One region of the Paenibacillus sp. sgz302191 genome, then DNA from elsewhere that is predicted to be linked to it. Evidence: riboswitches for the same ligand, from Rfam matches in the RefSeq annotation. Region 1 holds a riboswitch; each other region holds the start of a gene.
What was found. A riboswitch is a leader RNA that binds a small molecule or an ion and turns the genes downstream of it on or off. The one in region 1 is predicted to bind ZMP and ZTP.
Positions count from the first base shown of each region.

Region 1 (3,673 bases):
CTGCCCAGATTGATTTCTACCGTAATCCAGGCGGATTGAATGGCCGCTTCCAGCATAATGAGGGCAATGCCGAGGTCGGATATGACATTTTTGTTAGCCAGATGAATGATTTCGTCCAAAGCAACCATCATGTCATAGCTCCGACTCAAAAGAGCGAGCGGCACGGCGGCGGCCTGAGCGGCGGCATCCTGCACGGCAAGCGAGCGTGCTTCCTTCTCGGCGCCGGTCCCTTTGGGCAGCGCGAGTGCCGCCATGAATCCGTGAAATGCGTCCATGTCTTGTTCCAGCAGCGTTTCGAACTCGGCTATCGCCGATTTCATCCGCTCCACGGCCGCCGTCATCGATTCCCGGACCGCTTCATATTTGGGTCCTGCCGTAAGATTGGCTACCATGGACCCCATGGAAGCGCCCAAAGCCGCGGACAGCGCCGCAACGCTGCCTCCGCCCGGCACAGGCGAGCTTGAGCCCGCTTCCTCCAGAAATTGGCGAATCTTCCGGTCAAAAACTTTCATTTGCATCCCCCCGCCCGATGGACTGCAGTTCCATTGCTTTTAATAAATTTTCGAACAAAATGACGGTCGTCAGCGTGCCTACTCCGCCCGGAACCGGTGTCGCGGCTTTCACCGCTTCCCAAATGCCGGGGCTGGCGTCGCCTGCAATTCCAACCTCCGTTTCATTGATTCCCGCATCGATGACGACCAATTCGTCATGCACCATGCCCGGGGTCACCAGGCCTGCTTTGCCTGCGGCCGTAATCAAAATGTCGGCTTGAGCGATATGGCCGGATAAATTCGCGGTATAGGAATGACAGACGGTTACGGTGGCATTTTCGCGCAGCAGCTGCTGCATCAGCGGCCGCCCTACCGTTTCTCCCCGCCCGATCAGAACGACATGCGCCCCCTGAAGCCGGTATCCGTAATGTTTCAAAATGCGGATGCACGACTGGGGCGTCGCCGGGTACAACCCGCTTTCTCCCGTCATGCACGCCAATTTGTTCGCCGAAGATATGCCGTCGACATCTTTGGCCGGAGCGATAGCATCGGACAGCTTTTGCACGCGGATGTGCCCGGGAACGGGGAGCTCGAGCATGATTCCGTGCACGGCCGGGTCCCCGTTTAACCGCTCGATCTCCTCAAGAAGGCGCTGTTCGCTCACTTGCGCCTCAAATTCCATCAAATGAAAGGCAACCCCGAGTTTGGCAGCCAGCTTTTCCTTTGCTTTGGCGTAGTACGCGGAAGCCGGATCGCCCTGCACCAAAATGGCGGCTATCGCCGGTTGAACGCCCCGCTCCTTCCATTTGCCGACTTCGGCGGCGATAGAGTGCGAGATTTGATCGGCTAACGGCTTCGATTTAAGCAGCAAACCCATTTACGTTCGTTCCCCTCTCCATAATCGGATGAAAATGCAAAAAAAGTACTTGGTCGCATGCTTGCTTACCAAATACTTTGCCCAGGCGTACGGCTATAAGCCATGTGCTCCCTCGTGGTTGCCCACGTTACGCCAGTCACACATAACGATTACTGCTGCGTACAGTTTATCACATAGATTCGCGTTCCGCATAGACGGCCGGGCGAGAATGTTTCACGCCCGCCTTGCAGCGCCCTCTCCGCTCTCCGTCGGGTCCCAGCCGTCATGGCCGGCCAGAACGGTTTTGGCATCAAGCCGCAGCGCTTCCGCTTCCGTTAAAACCCTCGCCCAGCCGGCGCGGACGGCGGCATCGCGCGCACCGGGGCCCGTGCTGCCGTACTCCGTATAGCGGGCCGTGCTTTCATTGCCGGGATTGTCCCAATTGTCCCAACCCGCCGAATAGATGTGCGGCCCCATCCAGGTGTTGATAAACGCGGTATGCGCCCACGCTCTCCATGGCCTGCCGAGATAGACCGACTCCTCCTCCTGCGCTCCGGTCAGACGGCAGTTCAAAAAGACGTAGCCGAACTCCGCGCCCCGTGGCGTCGAAGCGGCCGTGATATAGCCTCCGCGCAAACTGCGGATTTCACACGATTCGAAGCATGCCGCAGCCGATCCGAAAATAAAGTCGACATGCCCTTCGATATAGCAACCGGCAAAATAATGCCGCCCCCGGCTCGTATACAAAGTGTCCTGATTGCCGAGCAGCCTGACGCTGCGGTAAACCTGACGGTCGCCGGAAGCGTACAAAGCAACGGCCTGCGCGATTTCCGGGCCATAGCCCGCGATGTTTTGCACCGTCAAATTTTCCATGCGAAAATCGTCGGCCTCCACCTTCAAAACGGCGGTGCGGAACGTTCCTATTTCTTTGCCGTCCGGCCCCGTCATCCTGGCGTAATCGCCGTAAGCGATAATCGTCCCTTCGCGGCTCTCGCCGATCAGTGCGATGTCCGGCTTATTGTCGGGAATGAGCAATTTTTCGCGATAAGTTCCATTTTTGACATAGATCGTAACAGGCTCCAGAGGAAGCACGCGGACGGCGTCTATCGCCTCCTGAATGCCGGTGAAGTCCCCGCTGCCGTCTTGCGAAACCGTGATATGTCTCATAAAAAAGGTTTGTCTCCTCTCCGCTCAGGAAAGCTGCGCCTTCAGCCAGTCGAATGATGTTCTTCCGGAAATTTCATGCTTGCCCGGGAATATGTCGGCAGCGAGCCGGTCCTCCGCTCCAAGACTGCGGTAAATCCGGGTCAGCCGCACGATGGCTTCTTCCGTCGTTCCAACCGGAAATACCCGGTCCTGATCCCCGGACTCGATAAACAAAGGCCTCGGAGCGATCAACCCGAGCAATTCCGGCTGCTCGGCAATCCGCAGGATGCCGGGAATATAGTTGTCGATGCAGTGCGGCCGATCCAAAATGCTCCCCAGGTACGTATTCGCATATCCGCAAATGACGGCGGCGCGGATGCGCTCATCCAAAGCAGCGGTCAAAGATGCGACCAGGCCGCCGCCGGAAAAACCGATGACCCCGATCCGCTCCGGATCGACTTCCCCGCGCGCGGCCAAATAGTCAAGCGCGCGCGTCGCTTCGTATGTGCGGAATCCGGCGATGGTCATCCCGCACATGAGCAGCTGCAGCGCAATCGGCAGGCAGCTGGAATCTTTGGCCGACGGATCGGCCTCCACGCCGGCCTGCAATCTCCGGTCCCCGAAGCCGATGATTTCGGGGACGAGCACGAACAGCCCCCGGCGGGCCAGCCGGACGGCGAATTTGTTGTGAATCCCGGGATCGTCAGCGAAGCTGCCGTCGGGATTCATGCCGAGCGCGGCCCGATGGCCCGGGCCGTGTCCGTGGCAGGCAAGCACCGCCGGCAGCTTGCCGCCCCCGCCTGACGGATACAGCGCATACGCCGGTATCCGCAGCCCTTCGTACGTCGAGTAAGCGAGCTTCTCGACGGTAAGTCCTTCATGCTCGAACGTGTCGAGCAATTCGGGCTCCAGCGCCGGCCTGCGCTCGGGCCAGGCCCCCAGCGCATCGGCGAGCCGGCGCCTGAGCTCCTCGCGCCCGGCCCCGTCGGGCATAGTCCCGGCGGCGCGGTCCAGGCTGTTTTCCACCGTTTGGGCATAAAGCTTTGCCAAAAAATCGTCAGGGCTCCACATTCCGCAGCCATCTCCTTTATCCAAGGCCGGATTCGGCCTTCCGCTTTTCGATTTCGCGCCTTCCGCTTTCAAAATATGCTAAAATTTGCATATACGCTTCCTGCAAAGA
Region 1 covers NZ_JBYLHY010000001.1:218,203-221,875, reverse strand. Annotated here, with positions in the region: gene AC3G2T_RS00920 (cyclodeaminase/cyclohydrolase family protein) at 1-512, opposite strand, end outside; gene AC3G2T_RS00915 (bifunctional 5,10-methylenetetrahydrofolate dehydrogenase/5,10-methenyltetrahydrofolate cyclohydrolase) at 499-1,368, opposite strand; ZMP/ZTP riboswitch at 1,441-1,518, opposite strand; gene AC3G2T_RS00910 (pectinesterase family protein) at 1,582-2,514, opposite strand; gene AC3G2T_RS00905 (alpha/beta hydrolase family protein) at 2,539-3,564, opposite strand.

Region 2 (3,673 bases), on a different contig from region 1:
GACTATCGCCGGCGTCTCTTCCGTATTCGGCCCCGTGTACAGGTTTCCGTGCCGGTCCGCCTTGTCCGCAGCGACCAGCGCAACGTCGGGAATGAGGTCGACGAACATGCGGGCGTACAGCTCCAAATAAGTATGGATCGCGCCGATTTCCAACTTGCCGTCCTCGACCATTTGGGACATGCGCAGGCTCTGCGGCCCCGAAAAGGAAAAATCGACTTTCCGGGCAATGCCGTATTCGAAAATATCGAGGTGCTCGCGCCGCGAGATGCTGGATATGAGCATATGCAGGCCGTGGATTTTGCCGGGATCGACTTTGGCAAGCGATTCGGACAAAAAAGCGGCTTGCTTCTGATTGTTTCCTTCCAACACGACCCTGTCGCCGGGTAAAATCAGCGCTTCGAGCGCTTCCACGATGCTGCCTGTCGGCAGCAGACGCCCTTCCATCAGCCGGCTTGCCTGCCGCAGCCTCCGCGCTTTTTCGTCGCGCCGCGTCGTCCAGGAGCGCGCCGCTTGCGCATGTATCGTTTGATTCATACCGCATCCTCCTCGTTCGGGGTACTAGGAGTCCGACATCGGACAGACTCCTGTATGTGTATCCTTTTGAAAATAGTATACAGGTAGTCTATACATATCGGATAATATATAATTATGTATAAGAATTATATTCAATATCGAATAGATGAGGGGTTGCCATGGAGCTGCTGCAGCTAAAATATTTTCAAACCGTCGCCAGGCTGGAGCATATGACGAAGGCGGCGGCGGAGCTTCGCATTCCGCAGCCTGCGCTGAGCAAAATGATTTCCGCGCTGGAGAAAGATTTGGATGTCAAACTGTTCTACCGCACCGGAAAATATATTCGTTTGAACGCATATGGCAAAGCGTTCCTCCGAAAAGTGGACACCGCCATCGCGGCTTTGGAGGACGGGAAGAGGGAGATTCGGGATATGTCGGGGGAGACCGGCGGCAGCATCGAGCTTGCCGTTCTGGTCGGCTCGCACCTGCTGCCGGATTTACTCGCTTCCTTCCGGCTAAAGCATCCGCAAATCAGCTTTCACTTGCTGCAGCATGCTTCCCTCGCGGCGATGCGCTCCGATTTCGATCTGTGCCTGTCCTCTTCGCCCGTGCCCATTCAAGGCGTGGAGAGCAGAGCGCTGCTTACGGAGGAAATTTTTCTTGCGGTGCCCTGCGGCCACCGGCTGGCAAGCCGCGGAAAAATCCGGCTGAGCGAAGCGGCGGACGAGGGGTTCGTCAGCCTGCGGCCGGGCAAAAACTTGCGGGAAACGGCGGACGCGCTGTGCCGGCAGGCGGGATTTGCGCCCCGCATCATTTTCGAAAGCGACGACCCTGCGACGGTCCGCGGGTTGATTCGGGCCGGACAAGGCGTCGGCTTCATCCCTTCCGTGACCTGGGGAGGAGCGACCGGCTCGGCCGTCGAGCTGCTTCGGATCGAAGAGCCGAGATGCGAACGCACGATTTGGCTGTCGTGGTCCAAAGACAAGTATCTCACCGAAGCTGCGGCGAGATTCCGCGAATTTACAGCGGACTATTTCAGACAGATGGCGCAGAGAGAACCGGCTGGCCGGCAGGGGACGAGAGCGGATTTTGAAAATAGGTTGTAATTATCTGAAATTTCTGATATAAATAGTTCATCGAAATTTTTGGGCGTGTTACTGGCGTAAACGTGGAGTACCACGAGGGAGCACAGCTTTTATAAAGCCGTACGCCTGGGCAAAGTATTCGGTCATTGACCGGATGCTTTTTTTATTATTTTCAGGGGAGATGAGCCTATGGAGCAGGTACGGCAGGCAAGAAACGTAGCGATATTGATTTTTGAGGGGGTTGAAGTGCTGGATTTTGCGGGCCCGTTCGAAGTGTTTACAACAGGAAGCGGCAGAGGGAAAGACTTCCGGGTCTATACGGTGGCCGAACAGGAGGGACCCGTTGCCGCATCGGGCGGCTTGAGCGTTACCCCGGGGTATACGATCCGCAATTGTCCGCCTCCTGATATTTTGCTCGTACCCGGCGGCCGGGGGGCGCGAAAAGAAATGCATAACGAGACGCTTACCGATTGGATTCGCGAGGCGTCGCGTCAAGCGGAGCTTGTTTTGTCGGTGTGCACCGGGGCTTTAATTTTAGCCAAAGCGAACCTATTGGAAGGATTGAAGCTTACGACGCACCGTCTGGCAATGGACGAATTGCAGGAAGCGGCCCCGAAATCGTCGCAAATATTGGAAGATGTCCGGTATGTGGATAACGGAAAAATAATTTTGTCCGCCGGTGTATCTGCGGGGATCGATATGTCTTTGTACGTTGTAAGCAAGCTGCTTGGAGAAGAAAGACGCCGGGAAACGGCAAACATCATGGAGTGGCAGTAAACCCCCGAAAATCAGCTTGTGGATAAAGTGGCAGGTTAGAGGAACCGGAGGTGGTACAGCCGATCTTCCACAATCCGCGCCTCCCCTGCACGGGTTGTGGCGCTGAAGTGGACACGCCTCTTCTGTTCTGGTTGAGGATCTGGAGCGGGTGGCATGGCGACTCCGCAAGTAGAAAGCCTGCAAAAGTGCAGGCTTTTTCTGCAAAAGTGGTACATTTTGGAGAAAAGCCTGCGATTGTGCAGGAATTTTCGATTGAAACGGGCCTGGGCTCATGTTCGCGGCGAAAAGCCTGCACAATTGCAGGAATTTTTCGTGGACGGCGCATTCGTTGAGCAAAAACTGCACTTTTGCAGGTTTTCTTCGGGCAACGAGGCAGATTGTGCGGTCGGCGCTGACGTGTGGGTTTCTGGACAGCCTGGATAGTGCGGCAATTTCAGTAAAACCGAGTCAGAGCCCCTGTATCCGATGAAAAGCCTGACATTTGCAGAAATGTTCCTTTACCGGCACAGCACTTTCACTAATTTCCCCCTACGCTGCCAGACAAGATGACTGCCGGCTCCGGCCGTGTGCGTTTATGCCTTTTATCATCATGGGTGCCGCCCAGCAGCACGGAGGCTCTTACAGGCATATCCTGCGCAACCAGGCAGGATATGCCGCCGACTCCGGCTTTGCGCTTTTGCGCCACCCAGCAGCACGGAGGCTCTTACAGGTATATCCAGCGCAACCAGGCAGGATATGCCGCCGGCTCCGGCCTTGCGCTTTTGCGCCGCCCAGCGGCACGGAGGCTTCCCTCACCACCCGCGGGGTGGTTTTTTTATTTTGAAAACGCTAAACAAATTTTCCGCTTTATAGGCTATAATAGATGGCATGGCAACAACATATCGAAATATTCGCTCTCAAGCGGAGGAGAGACTGGCTAACGATGGCTAACAGCGTGCTTCAAAAATTAGGCTTGCACATGACCCCGGAGACGAAATACAACTTTTACTGCGATTTCGGCGCCGGCACTTTATTCAGTCTCTTTAATGTCGTTTTCAATCAGTTTTATATTCCGATTGCGATCCGGCAAGGGGCGACCAACCTGGAGGTCGGCATTTTGGCTGCAGCTCCGGCGATCGGCCTGCTGTTTTCGCCGATTTGGGCGTCGCGGATCGAGCAGTCGAGCCCCAAGCCGTTTGTCGTCCTTCCGAGTTTGATCGGGAGGCTGCTTCTGTTGTTTCCGGCTTTTTTCGGACATCCGACAGTGTATGTGGTGACCGCCATCGTCTTTCAGCTTTTAATGGGCATACAGGCGCCGG
Region 2 covers NZ_JBYLHY010000014.1:132,590-136,262, reverse strand. Annotated here, with positions in the region: gene mdcA (malonate decarboxylase subunit alpha) at 1-534, opposite strand, end outside; gene AC3G2T_RS20975 (LysR family transcriptional regulator) at 693-1,619, shown strand; ZMP/ZTP riboswitch at 1,657-1,737, shown strand; gene AC3G2T_RS20970 (DJ-1/PfpI family protein) at 1,788-2,375, shown strand; gene AC3G2T_RS20965 (MFS transporter) at 3,298-3,673, shown strand, end outside.
Region 2: another riboswitch for ZMP and ZTP. It lies ahead of AC3G2T_RS20970 (DJ-1/PfpI family protein); the one in region 1 lies ahead of AC3G2T_RS00915 (bifunctional 5,10-methylenetetrahydrofolate dehydrogenase/5,10-methenyltetrahydrofolate cyclohydrolase).

Region 3 (3,673 bases), on a different contig from region 1:
AACAGCTCGGGCAGACCGAGCCCTACCGCCGCATCCCACGTCAAGGAGGATCTGGACGGCCGGATCGGCGGCTTGCTGGATGGCGGGCCTACGGGAGTCGGGGTGGAATCGACGGTTATCGAGATCGTCGATAACGAGATGTACATTCTTCGTCCGGGGGGCGTGACGGCGGAACAGCTGCGGGCGGTTCTGCCGGATGTGCAAGTGCACGAACCGGCGAAGGAAGCATGGAGCGAAGAAGCGGAAGCGCCGCGTTCGCCGGGGATGAAATACACGCATTACGCTCCGAAGGGCCGTATGCAAATTGTTCAAGGGGCCGCACCGGATGATGTGGCGGCCTGGATTCAGCGCGATATCGATGCTGCCCGGGAGCGGGGAGAGTCGACAGGCGTCCTCACCTATGAGGAAAATGCGGGAAAGTATCGCGCCGATCTCGTAATTGCCTGCGGCAGCTTGTCTCGCCCAGAGACGGTCGCCCGGGAGCTTTACGCCGCTTTGCGGCGTTTTGACGAAGAGGGCATTGGTTATATTAATGCCGAGGCTTGTCCGGAGGACGGCATCGGCCAGGCGATTATGAATCGTCTGCGCAAAGCGGCCGGTCATCGGCTTGTTCGAGTATAGCTGGCATGATTCCCGGTTTGTCCGCATATCTTGGGAAAGAAACCGTGGACAGGGGGACTGCAGCATGCTCGCATCATCCTTTGCACTTGGGCAGCTACTTACCATCATCATTATGGCGATTGCATTAGGACTAGATGCTTTTTCCCTGGGGATAGGGATCGGTATGAGGGGCGTCCGCTTGCTCGACATTCTCAAAATCAGCGTCGTTATCGGCATTTTTCATATTATTATGCCTTTAATGGGGATGTTCATGGGGCACTACGTCAGCTCTCTTCTGGGACATGTCGCTACTGCTGCGGGGGGCTGCCTGCTGGCTTTGCTGGGGTGCCATATGATATACAGCTCGCTTCGCGGCGGGGAAGCCGTCTCTTTCGACCACCGTACTTTGTGGGGGCTTATTATTTTCGCGCTCAGCGTAAGTATAGACTCTTTCTCGGTGGGGGTATCGCTGGGAATGTTCGCTACGGATATCGTGCTGACGGTGCTTGTATTCGGCGCCTTCGGAGCGCTGATGTCGATTGGCGGCCTGCTCGTAGGCAGACGCGTCGGACACTGGGTCGGCGAGTACGGCGAGGCATTTGGCGGGTTGATTTTGCTCGCATTTGGGATCAAATTTTTGCTGTGATACAATAAAGGGGAGGAGGAGGGGATCATGTTGCGAATACTTTTTGTCTGTACGGGAAATACGTGCCGCAGTCCATTGGCCGAGGGCTTGCTGCGGGTCAAGGTGCAAAAAGAAGGGCTAGCGGCCGAGGTCCGTTCCGCCGGCGTATCCGCTGTTACGGGAGGGGCCATTTCTCACAACAGCGACGCGATTTTGAAAGAAGCGGGTTTCCGGGACAAGATCAGCTCTCTTTTTATTGGGCAGGCCGAGGTGCAGTGGGCGGATTTGATTTTGACGATGACGGTCGGCCACAAGCGTTCGGTTGTTCAGCGTTTTCCGGATGCCGTGGATAAAATTTATACGCTCAAGGAGTACGTGGAGGATAATCCGGACGTGCTGCGCGCGATGGAGGAGCGGGAACGGCTTGCAGCCGAGATTCAGCTCAAACAAGCGCTGGCTCAGACGGTTTCATCCGAAGAAAGAAGCCGGTATTTGCAGCTGGAAAGAAGCATTCCCGATTACGATATTTCCGACCCGTTCGGCGGTTCCATAGACATTTACCGGGCAACGGCCGAGGAAATCGGACAATGTCTGGATAAGCTGGTGCAAAAGCTGCGCGAGCGGCAGAACGGATCGAATTTGCTGGGCCCTTAGGACTGATTCCTAGAAAAGCGGGTTTGGAGCGGATCCGGCGGAATCGGCTTGCCTTGCCTGCGCGAACCCGCCCCGCGGATATCACCTTTACAGGCACGCCGGAATGCGATAAAATAGACGTATTGATTGAGACTCGATGTAACTGGCGACGAGTGGGGTTAACCACAATGGAGCATCGGGTTATACGGCCGGTCGCCTGGGCAAAAGAGCAACGCGCGTACTTTCGCGTGTCCTGCTCTTTTTTTCGTTTTCCGGTGGGTAATGGGCTATAATAGGAAGGACAAATGAATTTTAAAGGAGCGTTTACCGATGAAAATTGCATTGGGTGCGGATCATGCAGGGTATCGTTTGAAAGATGTCATCATTCCTTTTATCGAATCATTAGGCCACCAGGTTTTGGATCTCGGCTGCAGCTGCGCGGATTCCGTCGATTACCCGGATTATGCGCTGGAAGTATGCGAGAAAGTAGTTGCCGGGGAAGTGGATAAAGGCATCCTGATTTGCGGGACAGGCATCGGCATGTCGATTGCCGCCAACAAAGTTCCCGGAATCCGCTGCGCGCTCGTTCACGATCTGTTCTCCGCCAAAGCGACCCGCGAGCATAACGATACGAACGTATTGGCTATGGGCGAGCGCGTCATCGGGCCTGGCGTTGCCGAAGAAATCGTGAAAATTTGGCTGGAAACGGAATTTTCGCAAGGCGTTCGCCACCAGAACCGCATCGGTAAAGTTCAAAAGATCGAAGAGCGCTTCGCGCTTCATCCGTAAGCCGCGGGAGGGAATCCGATGACTGATTCCATTCTGCCTACGATTGCTGAAGCCGTTGAAGCCAATCTGCGTGAGCTGGTTCGGGCAGGGGGGTTGAAGCCCGGACAGCTACTTGTCATCGGCACCAGCACGAGCGAAATACTCGGGCATCGCATCGGCACATCCGGGACGCTGGACGCGGCGGAGCCGATCTTTCAAGCGGCCGGGCGCGTGTGCCGGGAATTCGGGCTGCACGCGGCATTTCAATGCTGCGAGCATCTGAACCGCGCGCTCGTGCTGGAGGAAGACGTGCTCGCGCTGTATCCCCGTCTGGAGCCGGTGTCCGTCATTCCGGTGCCGAAAGCCGGGGGCGCGATGGCGTCCTATGCGTACCGCCATTTTGCCCGGCCCGTAGTCGTCGAGACGATTGAGGCTCACGCCGGGATCGATATCGGCAGCACGCTCATCGGTATGCACCTTCGCCGTGTCGCGGTGCCGGTTCGTCCGCCGGTGCGGAATATCGGCCACGCCTATGTGACTATGGCTTACACGCGGCCGAAGTTGATCGGCGGCATGCGGGCTGTGTACTCGGAGGAGACAGCCGAACAGCAGTACGCTGCCGCGTCTCCGAAAGCGGATTGTTAGTTTCGCTGCGTTTGTACGTTTAAATACAAAGAAGACCAGGGAGGAAACTGAACATGTCTACTAACTTTTTAAGCAAGCAAGATCCGAAAATCGCAGAAGCGATGAACTTGGAACTGGGCCGTCAACGCGACAAAATCGAGCTTATCGCATCCGAAAACATCGTCAGCGAAGCCGTTATGGAAGCTATGGGTACGGTTCTGACGAACAAATACGCGGAAGGCTATCCGGGCAAAAGATACTACGGCGGCTGTGAATACGTCGATATCGTGGAAGATATCGCGCGCGACCGCGCCAAAGAGCTGTTTGGCGCCGAGCATGCGAACGTACAGCCTCATTCAGGCGCGCAAGCGAACATGGCCGTTTATTTGGCCGCATTGAGTCATGGAGACACTGTTCTCGGCA
Region 3 covers NZ_JBYLHY010000032.1:46,844-50,516, reverse strand. Annotated here, with positions in the region: gene AC3G2T_RS31975 (L-threonylcarbamoyladenylate synthase) at 1-621, shown strand, start outside; gene AC3G2T_RS31970 (manganese efflux pump MntP) at 686-1,246, shown strand; gene AC3G2T_RS31965 (low molecular weight protein arginine phosphatase) at 1,274-1,879, shown strand; ZMP/ZTP riboswitch at 2,008-2,088, shown strand; gene rpiB (ribose 5-phosphate isomerase B) at 2,189-2,647, shown strand; gene AC3G2T_RS31955 (TIGR01440 family protein) at 2,666-3,271, shown strand; gene glyA (serine hydroxymethyltransferase) at 3,325-3,673, shown strand, end outside.
Region 3: another riboswitch for ZMP and ZTP. It lies ahead of rpiB (ribose 5-phosphate isomerase B); the one in region 1 lies ahead of AC3G2T_RS00915 (bifunctional 5,10-methylenetetrahydrofolate dehydrogenase/5,10-methenyltetrahydrofolate cyclohydrolase).